2 regions of the Roseixanthobacter psychrophilus genome follow, and region 1 is predicted to be linked to the other one. Evidence: riboswitches for the same ligand, from Rfam matches in the RefSeq annotation. Region 1 holds a riboswitch; the other holds the start of a gene.
What was found. A riboswitch is a leader RNA that binds a small molecule or an ion and turns the genes downstream of it on or off. The one in region 1 is predicted to bind S-adenosylmethionine.
Positions count from the first base shown of each region.

Region 2: another riboswitch for S-adenosylmethionine. It lies ahead of V5F77_RS28185 (ChbG/HpnK family deacetylase); the one in region 1 lies ahead of V5F77_RS18985 (O-succinylhomoserine sulfhydrylase).

Region 1 covers NZ_JBAFWT010000024.1:31,760-48,800, forward strand. The annotation lists gene pstB (phosphate ABC transporter ATP-binding protein PstB) at 1-33, shown strand, start outside; gene phoU (phosphate signaling complex protein PhoU) at 53-781, shown strand; gene phoB (phosphate regulon transcriptional regulator PhoB) at 787-1,488, shown strand; gene V5F77_RS18945 (hypothetical protein) at 1,770-2,144, shown strand; gene V5F77_RS18950 (tripartite tricarboxylate transporter substrate binding protein) at 2,371-3,354, shown strand; gene V5F77_RS18955 (GcrA family cell cycle regulator) at 3,597-4,109, opposite strand; gene V5F77_RS18960 (aspartate aminotransferase family protein) at 4,445-5,653, shown strand; gene argF (ornithine carbamoyltransferase) at 5,650-6,579, shown strand; gene V5F77_RS18970 (Hsp33 family molecular chaperone) at 6,698-7,699, shown strand; gene V5F77_RS18975 (TrkH family potassium uptake protein) at 7,740-9,236, opposite strand; gene apaG (Co2+/Mg2+ efflux protein ApaG) at 9,251-9,643, opposite strand; gene V5F77_RS18985 (O-succinylhomoserine sulfhydrylase) at 9,749-10,936, opposite strand; SAM riboswitch at 10,997-11,076, opposite strand; gene V5F77_RS18990 (2'-deoxycytidine 5'-triphosphate deaminase) at 11,111-12,268, shown strand; gene V5F77_RS18995 (FUSC family protein) at 12,343-14,613, opposite strand; gene V5F77_RS19000 (hypothetical protein) at 14,750-15,058, opposite strand; gene zapE (cell division protein ZapE) at 15,359-16,540, shown strand; gene mdh (malate dehydrogenase) at 16,761-17,041, shown strand, end outside.
Region 2 covers NZ_JBAFWT010000091.1:116-4,478, reverse strand. The annotation lists gene V5F77_RS28190 (hypothetical protein) at 1-823, opposite strand, end outside; SAM-I-IV-variant riboswitch at 1,203-1,307, shown strand; gene V5F77_RS28185 (ChbG/HpnK family deacetylase) at 1,345-2,274, shown strand; gene V5F77_RS28180 (VPA1262 family N-terminal domain-containing protein) at 2,796-4,363, shown strand, end outside.

The DNA.
Region 1 (17,041 bases):
ACCCGCGACTACATCACCGGCCGCTTCGGCTGAGCGAACAAGGATCTGCGAGATGTCCGACCATACCGTCTCGGCCTTCGATGCCGAGCTGAAGGAGATCGGCCGCAAGGTCGTCGAAATGGGTGGCCAGTCCGAGCGCATGGTGGCCGATGCCGTCGGCGCCCTGATCCGCCGCGATACCGCCGCCGCCCAGCGGGTGATCCTGCTCGACACGAGCGTCGATCACCTGCAGCGGGAAATCGAGGAAAAGGCCATCCTCTGCATCGCCAAGCGTCAGCCGGTCGCCAGCGACCTGCGTGACGTGGTGGCTTCGATCCGCATTGCTTCCGACCTGGAACGCATCGGCGATCTCGCCAAGAACGTGGGCAAGCGCGTGCTCGCCATCGAAGGGGAATACCATCCCCAGAAGCTGGTGCGCGGCGTCGAGCACATGTCCGACCTGGTGCTTGAGCAGCTCAAGGAAGTGCTGGACGCCTATGCCAGCCGCGACAAGGCCAAGGCCGTGGACGTGTGGGTGCGCGACAGCGGCATCGACACCATGTACACGTCCCTGTTCCGCGAGCTTCTCACCTATATGATGGAAGATCCGCGCAACATCTCGGTGTGCACGCATCTGCTGTTCTGCGCGAAGAACATCGAGCGCATCGGCGACCACGCGACCAATATCGCGGAAACCATCTATTACATGGTGTCCGGCCAGGTATTGTCGGACGAACGCCCGAAGGCGGATGTCTCCAGTGAGACCACCGTTGCTTTCCCGGGGGTTAGCCTTCAGGGGTAAAATCTGTGGCTGCGCGTATCTTGATTATCGAGGACGAGGAACCGCTGACCCTTCTGCTCCGCTACAATCTGGAGTCCGAGGGCTATTTCGTCGAAAGCGTCGGACGTGGCGACGAGGCCGAGACCCGGTTGCGCGAAAGCGTGCCGGATCTCGTGATCCTCGACTGGATGCTGCCGGGGTTATCGGGCATCGAACTGTGCCGCCGCCTGCGCACCCGTCCGGAAACGGAACGCCTGCCAGTCATCATGCTCACCGCAAGGGGCGACGAGACCGAGCGCGTGCGCGGCCTTGCTACCGGGGCTGACGATTATGTGGTGAAGCCCTTCTCCGTGCCGGAACTGTTGGCGCGCGTGCGCGCCCTGCTGCGCCGGGCGAAGCCGGAGCATGTCGCCACCCTACTGCGGGCCGGCGACATCGAGCTGGACCGGGAGACCCACCGGGTGCACCGCTCCGGCCGCGAGGTGCATCTCGGGCCAACCGAATTCCGCCTGCTGGAATTCCTCATGCAGAGCCCAGGACGGGTGTTCTCACGGGAGCAATTGCTCGACGGGGTGTGGGGGCAGGACGTCTATATCGACGAGCGCACCGTGGACGTGCATGTCGGCCGGCTGCGCAAGGCGATCAATCGCGGGCGCCAGTCGGATCCGATCCGCACCGTCCGTGGCGCCGGCTATTCCTTCAACGAGATGTTCGCCCGCGTTCACTGAGCGGATGACGAGGAAGGCCCATGGGTTGACTCATGGGTCTTCGGCCAAGCTTGGGCCTTCGGTCAAGCTAGCGCGGCGCCTGAGCGTAGCCCTCCCGGCCCCGTTCGGAAGCCGCTGGTATGATGCGGTCCGCGCTCAAGGCGGCATCATCCGAAGGTTGCGGTAGGTCATCCCAAACGAGGATATCGGCGTCCTCCCGTGTGATGGCCGCCCGATGGGGCCATGGCTAAACGTGAAGGCAACGGAGGATTTGGCCTCCAGTCTTCACGAGACCCTGCGCTATGGCCCAAGAGTCCCATCCCCTGCCGCCGTTCTCCGCGTCCGTATCCCGCGTGCGGACGGCATCCAACGCCAGCGCCGTGCGCCGCTGGAACGCGCTCCTGGCGGTGTGCCTCGGTGGCATGCTGCTCGCCTCGGCCTTCACCAGCGCTAGGGCGGGTGAGATCTCGCCGCCGCTGAATTGCGCGGAAGCCGCGTCGATCATCGCCCGCTCGGGCGCGGCGATCATCCGCAACTCACCGACCACCTACGACCGCTATGTGCGCGACGGCAGCTTCTGCGGCCCGGATGGGGCCACGACCCCGGCCTTCGTTCCGACCTGGGACAATCCGGATTGTTTCGTCGGATACAGCTGCGGCAATTTCCCTTCGCGCTAGCGCCGGAGCCGCTCAGGCTCAATCGCGCTCGGCGGCGAATCCCGCTCCAACTCTTGGATAGAGAAGGTTCACCGATCAGATGGGCCACTCAATCTGATCGGAACGTGTGCCAGGTGGCGCCGGATCGGCTGCTCCGCTCCTCCAAGCTGCGCCGATGGTCGAATAGGTGAGGGGCTTCTTCCTCAGCGTAATCTTGCCTTAAGATGCGCGCCGAGGAGACCCAAGCATGAAGAAAATCCTAGGCATCGTTGCCGTGGCCGCCACTTTGTTTTCAGGGGCGGCACAGGCGCAGGCGCCCGTGCAGCAAGATTATCCAAACCGGCCGATCCGGCTCGTTGTGCCGTTTGCGGCGGGCGGTTCCACCGACATCGTCGCCCGCATCATCGCTGCGAAGATGAGCGATATTCTCAAACAGCCCGTGGTGGTGGAAAATCGCGGCGGTGCCGGCGGCAATGCGGGGGCAGCCTCCGTCGCCCGCGCCGCGCCGGACGGATACACGGTGCTGATGGGCACGGTCGCCACCCATGCCATCAATCCCGCGCTTTACGCCAAGATGCCCTATGACCCGGTGAAGGATTTCGCGCCGGTCTCGCTGCTGGTGAATGTGCCCAATGTGGTGATCGTCCATCCCTCATTGAACGTGAAGACCACGGCGGAGCTGATCGCGCTGCTGAAGGCCAATCCGGACAAATATGAATATGCCTCCTCGGGCGTCGGCACGCCGCTGCACCTGTCGGGCGCGCTGTTCGAGAGCATGGCCGGCGTGAAGATGACCCATATTCCCTACAAGGGCGCGGGCCCCGCAATGCTCGATGTGGTCAGCGGCAATGTGAAGATCATGTTCGACAATCTGCCGTCCGCCATCGGCCAGATCCGCAAGGGCGCGGTGGTGGGCTTGGCTGTGACCACGAAGGAGCGCTCGCCGGCCGCTCCGGATATCCCGACCGTTTCGGAATCCGGCCTGCCGGGTTATGAGACCTATTCCTGGAACGCGATCTTCGCGCCGGCGGGAACGCCCATGGCCTATATCGACAAGCTGGCCGCGGCGGGCGCGCAGGCGGTTGCCGATCCTGAGGTCAAGGCGAAGCTGGCGGATCTCAGCGCCATCACTGTCGGCAGCAGGCCGGATCAGCTCGCCGCCCACGTGAAGTCTGAAATCGCCAAATGGGCGCCGGTGGTGAAGGCGTCGGGCGCCTCGGTCTCCGAATAATCATCGGCTATCCCGCCCCCCGCCTGCGGGGGGCGGCCATCTAAGACGCTGCCCCGCCTCGCGGGGGCGGCGATCAGGGAGGCGGTGCCGCGCCGGTTGGCGGCGCAAACGCAGTTCCTGTCGACCCGTCCAGGGAGGCCGGGCCCTTCAGCGCACCGGATCACATGCCGGTCTGTAGCGCTCGGCACCTTTTCTTAGGCGTGTCGGTGTCCGCGTCGCGCGCGGGCACCGAATGTGTGATGTCAGATCCGCGCCACCCGCCGGTCGCGCCGGCGATCCTGCGTCGGCTGGTAGGCCATGCGCGCATGGGTCGCGCAATAGGGCATCCCCGAGAGGCTGCGCCCGCCGCAGAAATAGAAGCTCTCCGTCCCAGGCTCGCCGATCGGCCAGCGGCAGGTACCTTCGGTGAGGTTCATGATGGTGCAGCGCTGCCCCATGGCGACGATATTGTCGCCGCCCACCGGACGTGGCGCAGGCGCGGGTGCCACGAAGGCTTCGAGAGCGGGCGCCAGGGCGGTGTTGCCGTTGGTCTGCGGACGTTGCGGGGGCTTGTTCACCGGCGCTTCGGGCCGTGCTTTGCGCGGACGGGCCGCAGGCGCGGTGGATTTCGCCCGGCCGGACAGGCCGAGGCGATGCACTTTGCCGATCACCGCATTGCGGGTGATGCCGCCCAGCTCGCCGGCGATCTGGCTTGCGGAAAGCCCTTCACCCCAGAGCTTCTTCAAGAGTTCGACGCGCTCGTCGTTCCAGCTCATCGCTCTCCTCCTTTGACTCTTCTCCCGCCCCCAGGCGCGCGATGGCGCGCGGGTTCGCAGGGCCCAACGTCACTTGGGGAACAGGCCGCACGACATATCGTGGTCGGCCACGAGCAAACTACAATATGCACGCCCGCCCGCACAGAGTCGGAATGCATTCACGGGCCGTTGTCCCCAAGTGGTTACGATCAGGTTAACCGCCGCGCTCTGTTGACCTCACGCGCGCGATCATTAGAATCCCTTTTTGTCGGGCCGCCCCGCGAGGGCGGCCTTTGGCGTTTCTGATGTCACGCGAAGCGCTCTTCGCTTCGCGCAACCCCAAGAGGAGGGGTCCCGTGATCACCCCCGTTCTGCCGACCTATGCGCGCATCGACCTTGTTTTCGAGAGGGGAGAGGGCTGCTGGCTCGTCACGACGGACGGGCGACGCTTTCTTGATTTTACTGCCGGCATCGCCGTCAACGTGCTGGGTCATGCCCATCCTTATCTGGCGGCGGCGCTCTCCAAACAGGCCGGAAAGCTCTGGCACACCTCCAATCTGTTCCGCATCGTCGACGGCGAGCGCCTCGCGGAGCGGCTGAAGGCGGCCACCTTCGCCGACACCATGTTCTTCACCAATTCCGGTGCGGAAGCGCTGGAGTGCGCCATCAAGATGGCCCGGCGCTACCAATATGTGACCGGCGCCGAGACGAAGAACCGCATCATCACCTTCGAGGGGGCGTTCCACGGCCGCACGCTCGCGACCATCGCCGCCGGCGGCAACCCGAAGTATCTGGAGGGCTTCGGCCCCGACATGCCGGGCTTCGACCAGGTGCCGTTCGGCGATATCGCAGCGGTGAAAGCGGCGATCGGGCCGAATACCGGTGCCATCCTGGTGGAGCCGATCCAGGGCGAGGGCGGGGTGCGGGTGCCGCGGGCGGACTTCCTGCCGCAGCTTCGCGCGCTGTGCGACGCGCACGGCATGCTGCTGGTTCTGGACGAGGTGCAGAGCGGCGTCGGCCGCTCGGGCCGCCTGTTCGCGCACGAATCCGCAGGTATCGTGCCGGACATCATGGCCGTGGCGAAGGGCATCGGCGGCGGCTTCCCCATGGGCGCTTGCCTCGCCACGGAAGCCGCGGCGAAGGGCATGACGCTCGGAACCCACGGCTCCACCTATGGCGGCAACCCGCTCGCCATGGCGGTGGGCAATGCCGTGCTGGATATCGTGCTGGCCGAGGGCTTCCTCGACCGGGTCCAGGCGATTTCCACCCAGCTTGTGCACACCCTCACTGAGATCATGAACCGTCATCCCGCGGTCATCGCTGAGGTGCGAGGTCGCGGACTCCTGCTCGGCCTCAGGGCGCAAGGTCCCGCTGCCGAACTGGTGCTCGCCCTGCGCGAGGAGGGCCTGCTGGCCCCCGGCGCGGGAGACAATGTGGTTCGACTTTTGCCGCCGCTCATCCTCAGCGAGGACGAGATCGCCATTGCCGCCGAAAAGATCGAGGCCGCCTGCGTGCGGATCGAGGACGGCTTGGCAATGGCCCCGGCGAAGGGAGCCGCCGAATGAAGGACAATGGCGTGCGTCATTTTCTCGATCTGACGGAGATCCCGCCCACCGAGCTGCGGCGGGTTCTCGAAATGTCGAAGGACCTCAAGGCCAGGCGGAAGTCCGGCGAACGCGAGCGCCCGCTGGCCGGCAAGTCGCTGGCCATGGTGTTCGACAAGCCGTCCACCCGCACCCGCGTCTCGTTCGACCTGGCCATGCGCCAGCTCGGCGGCGACACGGTGATGCTCACCGGCGCGGAAATGCAGCTCGGGCGCGGCGAGACCATCGCCGACACCGCCCGCGTGCTGTCGCGCTATGTGGACGCCATCATGATCCGCATCCTCAGCCATGAGGATCTGTTGGAACTCGCCGCCTATGCCACCGTGCCGGTGATCAACGGTCTCACGCGCGTGTCCCATCCCTGCCAGGTGATGGCCGACGTGATGACCTTCGAGGAGCACAAGGGCCTGATCACCGGGCGCAAGGTCGCCTGGACCGGGGATTCCAACAATGTGCTGGCGTCCTGGATCCATGCCGCCCACTGCTTCGACTTCGAGTTGAACGTGGCGACGCCGAAGGAATTGTCGCCGCGCCAGGCCCTCAAGGAGTTCGTGAAGAAGACCAAGGCGCGGGTGAAATTCATCCGCGACCCCGAGGCGGCGGTGGAGGGCGCGGACTGCGTGCTCACCGACACCTGGGTCTCCATGGGTGACAAGGAGGCCGAGCGGCGCCACAATCTGCTGAAGCCTTATCAAGTGAATCGCGCGCTGATGGCGCGTGCCAATCCTGGCGCCATCTTCATGCACTGCCTGCCCGCCCATCGCGGGGAGGAAGTGAGCGACGAGGTCATGGACGGCCCGCAGTCGGTGGTGTTCGACGAAGCGGAGAACCGCCTGCATGCCCAGAAGGGCATTCTGGCCTGGTGCTTCGATACGCCCTCCGCGTGAGGCCATCGCCTGGGGCTATGGACGGCGCGCAGGATCGGACGGCGAGATCGTGCGCGTCGCGCCTGACGCAAAACCCATGCAGCACCGGTCGCAAGCCGGTGCTGTCGTATGAGGTGCCATGACCAACGAAACACTCTCCACGCCGCGTGCGGAGGCACCGGACAATACCGTCCTGCCGTTCCAGGTGGACGCGCTCGACATTCGCGGCCGCGTGGTGCGGATCGGCTCCATGCTCGATGCGCTGCTGGTGCATCACAATTATCCCGATGCGGTCAAGCGCGTCGTCGGCGAGGCGGCGGCGCTGACCATATTGCTGGGATCGTCCCTGAAGTTCGACGGCCGCTTCATCCTCCAGACCCGGACCGACGGGCCGGTGGACATGGTGGTGGTGGATTTCGTCAGCCCGGACAAGGTGCGCGCCTATGCCCGCTTCGATGCCGATGCGGTGGCGCAGGCGGAGGCCGGCAATGCCGCCGCTCCCGCCACCCTGCTCGGGCGCGGCCATCTCGCCATGACCATCGACCAGGGGCTGTCCGCCAATCGCTACCAGGGCGTGGTGGCCCTGGAGGGCGAGGGCCTGGAAGCGGCCGCCCACCAGTATTTCCAGCAGTCCGAGCAGATCCCGACCCGCGTCCGCCTCGCGGTGGGCGAGGAGATCAAGCCCGGCGGCGGGCCGTCCGCCTGGCGCGCCGGCGGCCTCCTGGCCCAGTTCCTTCCTGCCGAGGCGGGACGGGCGGCGCAGGGCGATCTGCATCCCGGCGATGCACCCGAGGGCAGCGCGCTCGACGACCTGACCCCGGACGATGCCTGGGTGGAGGCGCAGTCGCTGGTGGGCACGCTCGAGGACGTCGAACTGCTCGACGATGCCTTGCCGAGCGAAGCACTGCTCTATCGCCTGTTCCATGAGCGCGGGGTGCGGGTGTTCGAGCCCCAGCCGGTGATCGCCCATTGCACCTGCTCGCGCGAGCGGGTGTTCGGCGTTCTCTCGTCCTTCAGCCGCGAGGAGCGCGGCGGCATGGTGCAGGACGACGGGCGGATTTCGGTCACATGCGAATTCTGCGGCCGCAGTTATGGCTTCGCGGCCGAGGAAGTACTGGGCGGCGATGACGCGGCGTCCTGACGCCTTCTGACGCTCAAGGTCCGACGTCGCTTCTGGGGGCTCACCGCACCCAGAAGCGCGGCAGCAGCAGCACCAGCACCGTGAGGATCTCCAGGCGCCCGAGCAGCATGGCGAGCGTCAGCAGCACCAGCGCGCCCTCCGGCAGGCCGGCATAATTGCTCGCCGGACCGACAATCGGCCCGAGCCCCGGCCCGACGTTCGCAAGGCAGGCGATGGTGGCCGAGAGCGCGGTGCGCACATCGAGCCCCATGCAGTTCAGCACCGCCGCGACGATGCAGAAGGTCGCGAAATACAGGAAAACGAAGCCCAGCACCGAGGCAACGATATCGTCGGCCACCGGCGCCCCGCCATAGCGGATCGGGAACAGGCCGTTCGGGTAGGAGATGCGCTTGAGGTGTTGGCGGATCGCCTTGGCGGTGATGGCGATGCGAAGCGCCTTCAGTCCGCCCGAGGTGGATCCGGTGCAGCCGCCGAGGAACATCAGCACCAGGAACAGCGCGTCGGAGAGCGGCCCCCAATTGGTATAGTCCACGGCCATGAAGCCGGTGGTTGAGATCAGCGAGGCGACCGTGAACAGGGCGCCGCGAAACGCCACCTCGCCATGCGCCACCCCCTGCACGGTCTGCTGGACGAACGAGGCGAAGGTGAAGGCCGCCACGATCGCCAGGAACAGGCGCACCTCGGAATTGGTGAACAGCCGCGTCACATCGCCCGAGAGCGCGCGGATATAGAGCGGGAACGGCAGGCTCGCCAGCAGCATGAACACCACGGCCACATAATCCACCGCCGGCGTGGTGAAGACCTGGAGCGAGCTGTCGGAATTGGCGAAGCCGCCGCTGGACATGGTGGACATGCCGATGGTCACGGCATTGAACAGGGTGAGGCCCGCGACCGCATAGCTTGCGATACAGGCGAGCGTGAGCAGCACATAGGCCAGCAGCAGGCCCTTGGCGATGGCCCCGGCGCGCGGCAGGAACTTCTCCGATTTGTCGGAGGATTCCATGCGGAACAATTGCATGCCGCCGACGCTCAGCGTGGGCAGGACGGCGATGGCGATCACCACGATGCCGACCCCGCCGAACCAATGCAGCAAGGCGCGCCACAGCAGGATGCCGGGGGTCTGGTCGTCGAGCCCGGTCATGACCGTGGAGCCGGTCGTGGTGAGGCCGGACATAGCCTCGAACACCGCATGCACCGGGCTGAGCCCCGCCTTGCCCCACATGAAGGGAAGGGCGGCGAAGGCGGTGAGAACCACCCAGACCGAACTGGTCAACAGGAACGCCTGGCGCAGGTCCAGCCGGCGGAAATTGGCGCCGCGGCCGGTGACGCACAGGAGGACCCCGACGAAGACGGTCACCGCCGAGGTGCCGACGAACACCTGTTGTTCTCCCGAGCGGGCGGAATAATCCACCAGAGCGGGCAGCAGCATGCTCACGCCCAGGATGACCACCACCGCCCCGAGGGCCGCAGCGATGGGCCGCGCGTCAAGCGGCTGCGTGGCCTCGGCGGAGATGGTGGGAGCCTTGACCGCTTGCATGGGGGGCTAACATCTCAATTGAGGATGCGGCGCATGTCCGGCATGTCGAGGGAGAAAGCCGGGATCTCCACGGAGAAGGATTCGCCCTCCTCGGTCAACATCTCGTAATGCCCGCTCATGATGCCCATGGCGGTCGCAAGCGGCACGCCGGAGGTGTATTCGAAGCGCCCTCCGGGAGGGAGCACCGGCTCCTCGCCGACGACGCCGGGGCCGCGCACCTCTTCCACATGGCCATGGGCATCGGCGATCACCCAATGGCGTGCCTTCAATTGGACCACGCTCCCGCTTAGATTGACCACCTCGATGGTATAGGTCCAGAAAAAGCTGCCTTGCTCCGGGTCCGAGCGCTCCGCCACGTAGCGCGGCGTCGCCGTCACCTGGATCTGGCGCGTCGTCGCCCGATACATCCCAACCCCCTCGTATTCGTCCGTGTCACACACAGTGAACCCGCGAAGCGTCCCGGGCGCAACTGCGGCATGCGGTGGGAGACTCGCGGGGCGGGTGACTCGGCGTCACACCTGCCCCAGGGCCTGCGTGAGGTCGGCGATCAGGTCGCCCGGATGCTCCAGGCCGACGGAGAGGCGGACAAGTCCGTCGGATATGCCCATCTCAGCCCGCGCCTCGGGGGTGAAGCGCTGATGGGTGGTGGTGGCGGGGTGCGTCAGCAGGCTCTTGGAATCGCCGAGATTGTTGGAGATGCGGATCAGCCGCAGCGCGTTGGCGAAGCGGAACGCGCCTTCCTTGCCGCCACCGACCACGAAGGTGGTCAGCGTGCCGCCGCCCTTCATCTGCCGCCGCGCCAGCTCCGCCTGGGGATGGTCGGCGCGGAAGGGGTAAAGCACCTTTTCCACCTTGGAGGAGGTGGCGAGCGCATCAGCGATGGTGGCGGCGCTCGCCTGCTGGCGCTCCACGCGCAGCGCCAGGGTCTCCATGCCCTTCAGCAGCACCCAGGCGTTGAACGGCGAGATGGAGGGGCCGGTCTGGCGCAGATAGGTCTGCAGACCCTCGGTGACGAAGGCTTCCGACGACAAGATCACGCCGCCGAGGCAGCGGCCCTGGCCATCGATATGCTTGGTGGCGGAATAGACCACCACGTCGGCGCCGAGTTCGAACGGCTTCTGCAGCAGCGGTGTGGCGAACACATTGTCCACCACCAGCCGCGCCCCGGCGGCATGGGCGATCTTCGCCACCGCCGCGATGTCGATGATCTCCAGCGTCGGATTGGTGGGGCTTTCCAGGAACAGCACCTTGGTGTTGCTTTTCACCGCCGCTTGCCAGGCATTGATATCGGTGCCGTCCACCAGCGTGGTCTCGACCCCGAAGCGCGGCAGGAATTCCTCGATGATCCAGCGGCAGGAGCCGAACAGCGCGCGGGCGGCCACCACATGGTCACCGGCCTTCAACTGGCAGATCAGCGCGGCATTCACCGCCGCCATGCCCGAGGCCGTGGCACGGGCGGCCTCGCATCCCTCCAGCAGCGCCATGCGGCTTTCGAACATGGCGGTGGTGGGATTGCCGTAGCGCGAATAGATGAAGCCGGGATCCTCGCCCTTGAACCGCGCCTCGCAGGATTCCGCATCGTCATAGACGAAGCCCTGGGTCAAATAGAGCGCTTCCGCCGTCTCGCCATAGGGCGAACGGGTGGTGCCACCCTGAACCAGCAGGGTATCGGGATGGAGGGTGGAGAAATCCGGGGGGATATGGGCCAAGGTCTTCGAGCCTCAACTGAGGCCGAGGACGTGTAGGAAAGGGCGAAATGCCCTTCACGATCCCCGGCCTTTTAGCGATTTATTTAGCGTGGCAGCAAGCCGGCCGGCTCAAATTCACCACGGAACCGCATCAGTTAAAGCGCCTGGCGCCCTTGGCGTCAAGGGATGCGTCCGTTAAACCGAACGCAGGACAGGGGAGGCGGATCGCAGGTGGACCAGCTCAAACCGGGCATCTTGCCGTCACAGGCCATTGCCGCGCTGCACGAGGCCGGTGGCATCGTCGCGAAGCGGCCGTTCGACGACGATCAGATCCAGCCGGCCAGCCTCGATCTGCGGCTCGGCCGCACCGCGTGGCGCATCCGCGCCAGCTTCCTGCCGGGTGCGGGCATCAGCGTGAAGGAGCGGCTGGAGGATCTCGCGCTCCATAAGCTGGATCTCGCGGACGGCGCGGTGCTGGAAACCGGCTGCGTCTATCTGGTGCAGGTGTTCGAGAAGCTGAAGCTGCCGGCCGATGTCTCCGCCGCCACCAATCCGAAAAGCTCCACCGGCCGGCTCGATGTGTTCACGCGCGTGATCGCCGACGGCGCGCGCGCCTTCGATGCCATTCCGGCGGGATATGAGGGGCCGCTGTTCCTCGAAATTTCCCCCCGCACGTTTCCGATCCTCGCGCGCACCGGCTCGCGCCTGTCGCAGGTGCGGTTTCGGCGTGGGGTCTCCCGGCTCTCCGACCTGGAACTGCTGACGCTCCAGCGGATGGAGCATCTGGTGGATGCCGAAAAGCCCGACGTGGTCGGCGGCGGCATCGCGGTGGGCGTGGATCTCGCCGGCGAGGCCTGGGGCGGGCTGCTGGGCTTCCGCGCCAAGCGCCATACCGGAGTCGTGGACGTGGACCGCCGCGCCTTGCTCGATGTCGAGGATTTCTGGGAGCCGATCCGGGCGCGCGGGCGCACCAGCCTGGTGCTGGATCCCGATGCCTTCTACATTCTCGCCTCGCGCGAGGCGGTGCAGGTGCCGCCGGATTTTGCCGCCGAAATGGTGCCGTTCGATCCCCTCGTGGGCGAATTCCGCGTGCATTACGCCGGCTTCTTCGACCCCGGCTTCGGCCATGCCGCGGCGGGCGGAAGCGGCGCGCGCGCGGTGCTGGAGGTACGCTCGCGCGAGGTGCCCTTCATCCTCGAACACGGCCAGACCGTGGGCCGCCTGGTGTACGAGCGCATGTCGGCGCGGCCGACGGCCCTCTATGGCGAGGGGCTCGGCTCCAATTACCAGGGGCAGGGGCTGAAGCTCTCCAAGCATTTCCGCCCGTTCGCGCCGGCCGCCTGATCCTGGAGCGGTGCACGGGACGCGCGAACCGCTCCCGTTCGGGACGGGCCCGCATTCGCTTTACCCGAGCCGCTCTAGGCGGCTTCCCGCTCGCGCTCCCGCACCGCTGGCTTCGCGGCAGGGCGCGCGGGGATGGGATTGAGCACCGTTCCGAGATCGCCCAGCGGCCGCAGCACGGCTTCCGAAAAGCTGAGATAATCGGCGAGGAACGGCAGCAGGCGGCGGGCACTCTGGTCGGTGGCCATCTCCATCGCCACCGAAACCGCGGCATCGAGTTCCGGGGCTGTGCCGGGATTGGCGGCCGGCGTCGCGAGGCCCAAGGCCTGATCGAACGCTGAGAGCGTGCGTGCCCGCGCCGCTTCGAGGATCGTCACGGTCTCCGGCGGCGGCGACAGCGAATCCAGCCGGTGCGCGACATCCTCCAGCAACGCCAGATAGGTGATGAGGATTTCCAGGGTCGAGACCAGGGTCACCACGTCTCCGGCGGAGCGGAAGCCAAGCGAGGTCTCCGCGCCGAGGTGGGGCAGGCGCTCCGACAATTGCCTGAGATCGGCCGACAAGGCGGCGGTGACATTGCCGATTTCTCCGTGCATGCCACCCTTGCGCGGCCAGCAATTGGCGAAGGCGGTGCGACACTGGCTGACCATGCTGACCACCTGGTTGCGGATCTGGTCCGCGACATAGACCGGAAAAACGACGTAGGACACAACCAGCGCCACAATGGCGCCGATGGCGGTTTCATAGATTCGGGCGACCATGCCGTCGGCGCCGAGCCCGGTGACGAGGTGCAGCCCCACGACCACTGAAAGGCCGGTCGCGGCGGAGGCCACGTCGTAGCGGTCGCGCTGGGTGACGAGGCCGATCATCTGGGCAACCAGGCAGAGCGCGGCGAGCAGCCAGACATTCTGGTCCAGCACGATCAGGCAGACGATGCCGATCACCGCCCCGGCGAGCGTGCCGACGGTGCGATAGCGCACGCGCACATAGGTCTCGCCCAGGCTGTTGCCGAGCACGAACATCACCGTCATGGTCGCCCAATAGGCATGGTCCAGCCCGACGATCAGGTCGAGGATGGTGGTGATGGTCGTGGCGACCAGGCCCTGTATGGCCACCGCCGTGTAGAACGGCATGCCCTTCTGCGCCTTTTGCGCGACGGGCGCTGCCGCAGGCTGCGGGGCGCTCAGCGCGTCGGGCGCCGGCGCGTCGTGCCAACAGGCGGGATCGACGCTTTCCAGCCGCGACAGGTCCGTGACGACAAGGAACAGGCGGTCGAACGCCGTCACCGCGCGCAACAGCGCCAATTGCTCCTTCGGGGCGATGTCGGGCTGAATGGCCACCTCGCGCAACCGGCCGATGGCCTTGCGCATGCGCTCGGGCTCGTCGAACGGGTGGCCCAGCCCGCGTTCGAGATGGCGCGCGATCTGGTCGGCGCAGGCTGCCAGCGGCGCGCGCCAGGGGCCCGCCGCCTGCTGCGGCGGGGGAATGCAATCGCCCAGCAATTGGGTCGCCACCCGCAGCCGGTAGACCAGGGACCGCACCGCCTCGATATAGCCGCGCGCCTGGGGGTCCTCGGAGGCGGCATTCACCAGCGCGGCGCGCACCCGGATCTTGATACGGTCCAGCATCTCCGCTGGCGGCGGCGGGACGGTGATTCCCGACCGCACGCAGGCCCCGAGCAGATGAAGATATTCACCGACCGCCTCACCCGCTTCGATCACCGAGCTGGAATAGACCTTCAGCGCGGACGGGCGAGCGAGCGTGAAGCGCACGAGGAACGTGACGATCCCGCCTTGCACGGCCGCCAGCAGAAGCCACGCCGCCTGCATGCGCGTGGGATGCAGCACCGCCGCCACCGTGGCGACGATGATCAAAGCGATGCCGGTGCGCTGCCCCTCCATGCCGAACCGGCGCAGGTACAGGGCGATGCAGGTGAGCGGCACCAGCATCAGCTTCATGCCGAGTTCGTTGGTGGGATCGTTGCCCGGCGCCACCAGCACCACGGCAACCAGCAGGGAGAGGGTCAGCGCGAACAGCTTGGTGAAGCTTCGCGCTTCCGTGCGGCGGCTGGCGGAGGGGGTGAAATTGATCAGCACGAGGGCGGTCATCGCCCCGGCCATGGGAAAGATCACGTCCAGGTTGAGGCCGAGCGCGCGCGAAGTCGCATAGCCGAGGCAGATCACCAGGATGAAGGAGATCGCGAGATGGAGCGCGCGGGTCCTGTCGATGCCGCCGGGATCGTGATCGGAGAGCCAGCGCCCGAGGATGCTGACGAGGGTGGTCGGCTCCTGTGCGTCGGGCAGCAGCGGATTTGGCTTTTCGTTCGCTCCGCCCTGCGGGTCCTGCATCGCTTCCCCCGTGCGATTCAAGGCAATGGATCGCAAGGGTTCATGGCACGCGGAAAAAGTCCAGAGCGTGACGGCGCATACTCCCGACGCGAAGCCGGCTGCCGCGAACGGCGCCGGTCATCCCGTTTCGAGGGCCTCAGCGGACCATGTAGCCGTCGGAGGGCGCGATCATTACCGGCGCGTACTCCATCTGATAGGCCGGCACGTACACCCGCGGCGCCGGCAGGATCATCGTGGAGTTGCGACCCCCCACCGACTGGGACTGCTGGTCCTGGAGCAACATGTAGCCGCCATGGGCGCGCAGATAATCCATCTGCCGCAGCTGGATCTGGCTGTCATTGACCTGGTTGACGGAATCATCGGCCCGTGCGGCGGCGGACATGCCGGAGGCGGCGGCGAGGGTCAAGGCGACGAGGGCCGTGCCGGTGGTGATGAACTTGTTCATGGTTACCTCCTGGGCGCGGGCAAGCCTCCTCCCCTGCGCAAGCTGCGCCCAAAGGGACTTCGGCCCGTATGTTTGATCTGGTGGCGACCCGCTGCGTGGCATCTCGCATGCGAGCCGGTCTAAGAGGGAAACGCGGAAAGCGCGGCTTGGTTTCCTTGATCCGCGTTTTTCGTACCCGGCAGGCGCGGGCCTGCATTTTTTCGCCGTGCCGCACCGCACGCAAAAAGCGTTCAGTTTTTGCCGCGCATGCTCTAAAGCGGCGCAGGTTGCCGGGCGTCACGCCTCGCATCTGGAGGAGATATGATGGCGGCTGGCGCGCGCGTTCTTTCCCGCTACGAAGCCATGGTGCGTGCGGGGGACATTACCTCCGATCCCGCGCAGGCCGCGGTGGTCCAGGCCTTCGCGCGCCTGGAAGTGGAACTGCGCGATCGCGCCCTGGCGCGCAAATCCTCGGCGCTTGGCTGGCTGTTCCACCGCCGCACCCCGACCGCGCCGCGCGGCCTCTACGTCTATGGCGAGGTCGGGCGCGGCAAGACCATGCTGATGGACCTGTTCTTCGAAAGCGTGGAGGTGCGGGCCAAGCGGCGCGCCCATTTCCACGAATTCATGGCGGACGTGCACGACCGGATCTTTGCCGAGCGGCAGGCGCAGAAGCGCGGCGAGCGCAAGACCTCCGATCCGCTGCAGCCGGTGGCCGAGGATATTGCCAAGCAGGCCCAGCTCCTGTGCTTCGACGAGTTCCACGTCACCGACATCGCCGATGCCATGATCCTCGGCCGGCTGTTCCAGAAGCTGTTTGCCGACGGCGTGGTGGTGGTCGCGACCTCGAACGTGAAGCCGGACGATCTTTACGCGGGCGGGCTCAATCGCGCGCTGTTCCTGCCGTTCATCGCCATCATCGACGAGAAGATGGAGGTGCTGAACCTCGACGCGCGCACCGACTACCGTATGGAGAAGCTCGAAGGGCTCCCGGTCTGGTACGAGCCGCTCGACGCTGCGGCCCATGAGGCGCTGGACCGGGCGTGGGCGAAGATCGCCGGGCCGGACGGCGGGCGTCCGACCTCGATCGCCAATCACAGCCGGCAGATCCCGGTGCCGCTCGCCGGCAACGGGGCGGCGCGCTTCTCGTTCGCCGATCTGTGCGAGCAGCCGCTCGGGGCAGGGGATTACCTGAGGGTCTCGCGCGCCTTCCACACGCTGATGCTGGAAGGCATTCCGGTGCTTGACGGCGACCATCGCAACGAAGCCAAGCGGTTCATTTCGCTGATCGACACCTTGTACGACGGCGGCGTGAAGCTGATCGCCTCGGCGGCGGCGGAGCCGGAGAAGCTCTATCTCGGGTCGGATGGGGCGGAGGCCTTCGAGTTCGCCCGCACGGTCTCGCGCCTGCACGAGATGCGCTCGACGGACTATCTCGGCCGCACCCACGGCCGCGCCGATTCCGTCGCCTCCGGCGATACCACCGGCCTCGTGGAGACCTGAGCGCCGCGTCATCGTCGTGTTGTGGGTGTCCCGCAGACTGCAACCTGCGGCTTCGCCCTTGGACCAATTGGCAGTCGCGCGGCGATGGATATAAGCAGAGCCCGGGGTTCGGGCTGCGATTGTGCACTGCGCGCGTCTTGAACCCCTTGCCGGATGGGAGTAGTCAAGCCCCGCTCGGCCTTGGCCGCCCCATATTGCCCGTATCCGAGGACATCCCCCCATGGCGCGCAACAAGATTGCTTTGATCGGAGCCGGCCAGATCGGCGGCACGCTCGCCCTTCTTTCTGGTCTCAAGGAATTGGGCGATGTCGTCCTGTTCGACGTGGCCGAGGGCACGCCGCAAGGCAAGGCGCTGGATCTGGCGGAACTTTCCCCGGTCGAAGGCTTCGACTCGAAGCTCAGCGGCGCCAATTCCTATGAAGACATCGCCGGTGCCGACGTGGTGATCGTCACCGCCGGCGTGCCGCGCAAGCCCGGCATGAGCCGCGACGACCTGCTCTC
Region 2 (4,363 bases), on a different contig from region 1:
CGTCGACGACGACCGCGACCTCACCGCAGACGTCACATTTCAAGAGCGGTGGCATGCCTCCCTGTGTCGCGGCGACATAGAGGTTTCGGGCGAAGTGGCTCACCAAGGTTGGCCAAATCTGGCCTTTCGCCGGGAAGGTCATGGGGCATACGCGACACCTGAGGCGAGCTGTGTCCTGGTCGGTGTCGGCGGGGTCCTCTAGTTCGACGAGCGCAGACTTGCAGACCGCGCACACGAGCTCTGTCGCGGCGGCGAGGCGCATTGTTGGCGACCGCCAGCGCAGCGTGCGGGTCGAGGCCTGGCATCGGACCAATTCGTCCTGAAACACGCTCTCGTTGGAGAGAAGAAACTCCCAGGTGTCGGACTCCAGCGCTTCCGCCGGATCGAGGCCGAGGACGTCGAATAGGCGGCGAATCATCATCGCCGACTGCGCGACGACCTCCCGTAGGTCGTCGGGACTGCCTGCGAACCGGTAGTGCTCCAAGACATTGCGATGCCTCGTCAGCTTTCGCAGGGGCACCCAATCGAGCTTAATCCCAAGCTGGCCGAACCGCTCGATAATCTGCTGCTCGTCTACGGTCTTCTCGCCCTGGCCCTTGAAGACGAGGTTGCCGGCAGCATCGAGTCCTGGGGTGATGCGGGCCTTGATGAGCACCTCGTCGCTTCCAGCCGGCGACAAGGCGCGGAGCTTCTCTTTGCAAAGGAGGAGAACCCCCGCCCGGACGTTACGTACGGCGGAGATCAGCCGTCGCGGGTCCGATGAACGGAAATCCTCAACGCCAATCTCGATCGATTGCACTGCGCTCGTGAGCAGGGACTCCATGGTCCAGGTAGCCCTCTATGGCGGGGTATAGACGCGCAGGACGCGCCAGAAGCAGACCTTGCCAACTGCGTGCCCGAACGTCCGTTATGGGGCCGGTGGCAGACTGGCCGGTCTTGGCTGCCGCTGTGCCGATAGCCGCCGTTCTGCAGCCGACCCCTTGATTGTCATTCAACCGGTCGTTGGAGTGATCCCGAAACCCGCCGTTCGAGACGACCGCGCGCAGTTTCGGGAAAATCCACTCGGGAACAGATTTCGGGAAAGCGGCCTCGCCGGACGCATCGGGCTGTGGGAGCCGCCTGGACTGTCCCGTAAAGGGCTCCCAGTCCGGGAACGGCGCGAAGGAGCGAATTGTGGTGCCGAGTGGCAACCAGTAGAGTGGTATCAGCATCAAGAGTTGGGGCGACGCCCAACACCAACCTGCCGATCCAGGCAAGGTGGTGCCCTGCAAGGGGATGTGGCCGAGCCGGCAACTAAACGGAGCAAGCCACAAAGCGTCGAACCAGTGCGAGAAGCGACGCTGCATGTCTATGAATGACCCAACCCTTGCCGAGCGGCTTGGATTTAGCCGTGAGGACCGGCTTCTCATCGTCAACTGCGACGACGTGGGATCGAGCCATAGCGCCAACGTGGCAGCGTTTCGAGCCATGACCTGCGGCATCGCCACGGGTGCCTCGCTGATGGTCCCCTGCCCTTGGGCGACCGAGGCGGCGCGCATGTTTCGGGGCTTGCCGCTTGGCGTTCATCTAACCCTGACCAGCGAACATCCGGGCTATCGCTGGCGGAGTCTCACCGGAGCTGTCTCGCTACACGATGCTGACGGCTTCCTGCCTGCCACAACGGCGCTTGCCGTGGCGCAGCAGGACGACGAGGACGTGCGCTCCGAATGTTGCGCCCAGATCTATGCGGCCTTGGCATGGGGCGTTGATGTTACTCACATCGACACGCACATGGATGTCCTCCATGCGAGCGAATCACTATTCGCGATCTACCTCGACCTTGCCGAGCAATTCGACGTCCCAATCAGGCTTCCTCTCCATGCGCCCTTTTCGACGCGCGAACTGGCGGCGGCGCGGGGAGTGTTGTCAGTGGATCATTTAATCTACACTTGGCCGCGCCCCACCCGCGACGTGATGTTCGAGGCGTGTGCTAACCTACCTCGCGGCGTAACGGAGCTGTTTGCCCACCCGGTCTTGGAAGGGGAGGAGCTGCGGGGCTACGACTGTCACCATGCGGGTATTCGCGTGCATGACGCCGCGACGCTGAACGATCCCAGCGTTGCAGCCCTGCTTGATCGGCAGGGAATCACGCGAATTAGCCATCGAGAATTGCGGACAGTGCAGCGAGAAAAAACACTTAGCCTTCCCGTTTCATCATCCTTTTCGAGAAAGCCGGGGCGTGAGGGCAACGGCGGCTATCGTTCATCGCTATCCCGAAACTGGCGTATCGCCTAACCAACCCGGTTCGGTCGTTGGCGTCTGTCAGACCGTAGCCGGGAAATGATTTCCGAGGCACATCTGGGGCCGGCTACCGACCGTCGGCTTCTGGCGCGGGATCGGCAAAAGCTGCCGCGCAAAATTCGGGCACACGACTTTTTATCGATCGGCGTAGTTTGGATCCAACTCGGGGAGCCACCGTCTTTCGTACGCTACGACGCGCTATGGCCGCCGAACTCCGTCGACAGTACGATGTAATTTACAGCTTGAGGGGCGTCTCCTGCTCCCGATAGGCTGTGCGCAAGAAACAGACGCCGGAGTGGGGCCGAAAACACGACGCTCCACTTGCCGGCGAGGTGGGGATAAGGCGCGCTATTAGTCCGCCTGGAAGGAGATCTGACTCGCGTCCATCGACAGACCCTACCATATTCCACCTCATGCAATCGACGGCTTCCCCTAGGCCGGCGTCGCCGCCAGAGCGATGGCCGCCTCTTGTCCCTGGCGACTACAACGCTGGCGTATTGCGCCTGGTCACACTCGTGCGCGACCGGGTGAACCATCTGCTGTTCGCTTCGGTTGAGCTGTTGCCGACCGAAATGCCAGCTCCCCCAAATCCGCCAGGCGGCGGCTGGTGGGACAACTTCGGTGGCGATCGGCTGTGCGTAGGTCGGACCGCGCTGCGTTTGGCAGATGCGCTCGACTGGTACGAGGCCTTGAAACAGGGGCGCGCTACTATTCCGGGCAAGGCCTTTGCGATCACCGCCTCGGCGCTAGGTCCTGAACCCGACTACGACGGGTTTACGGTCCTCGCGGAGCCGCCGCCCTTCTCGCCATCATGGCACGGGCGGCCGCGGCTACATCGCTTGGTGCCGATGGCGGCTCTGGCCGAGCCGGTTCAAGCGCTGCGCGATAGCATGGTCAACGTCAGCGCCGAAGGCCGCGCCCGGCAATGGCTTCGTGACCACATCCATTTTGATTTATTGGCTTATGATGACTGGTTGGGCTCGGGCGTTCTGATTGCGCCTAATCCGTTGCTGCGCGGCTTTGGCGCGCGCATCGTCAATCGGTCGGTGACACCAGAGACCCTGGAGCTTGGCGGCACCCCGCGACGGGGTGCCAATGTCACGTCACTGCGAATGGCGGTCGAAGAGGTTCGCGCGGGAGCGCCGGCGTGGCGCGCCGAAGGCTCGCCAAACGCACTTGGCCGCTTCCGCGCTCCAGCGCCCTCCCAGGTCGCCATGGTGCGCGAGGAGTTGTTCTGTCCCGTACGCGGCGTATTGGACCGCGAGCCGCCGGCCTTCTTCTTCCGCAGCGTCTCTGTCTCCTCCTCTGTGGGAGCTGAGGCCAAGGCTCGTTACGTCGACCCACCGACACGTGCCCCTGATGCGGGTGCGCGCACGGTGTATGTCCGACCCGCCCCAGCGCGGCAATCTGAGCCCCCTATGACACCCTTGCGGGCGCTCGAATGCCTCCAGGACGCGCGGGCCGAGCGGCAGGGCGCGCTACGGCCTGCGGAGGCCCCGCAAATCCCACCCGGCGTTCGCCTGTTTGAGCACAATCGCGAGGAGACAGTGGATTGGATGTGCGGGCTGATCGCCCGCGCACGCTCTCACGTCCTATTCGTTGACCCTTACTTGGACGCTGACGACCTGCAGCAGTTCGCGACGGCCACCCAGTACCAGGGCGTCTCGATCCGCGGCCTGATCAATCCTCGTCCCCGCCGTCACAAGCGTGTCGACCCCAACGGCGACAGCTTCGGCGATCTCATGCTGAAGAAAATCGCGGCCTTCCGCGACCCGGCCCAAGAGTTCGGCGAGATCGACATCCGAGTGTCCCGGGGGCGCCGCCTGCACGACCGCTTCCTTCAGATCGACGATGTCATCTGGCACTCCGGCCATTCGTTCAACAAGGTGGGGGACGGCGAGATTAGTCTGATGACCCTCGTCGCCCAACCCACTGAATTGGCCCAGGCCTTAGCGGAGACTTTCGCCGAAGCTGAGCCGTTCGAGACATGGTGGGCCAATCGGCCGCCGGCGATTTGGTCGTTGAGGCATGAGGCGGGCTATCAGCTGCGACGCTTGGCCAAATGGATCGAACGTCCGCCTGC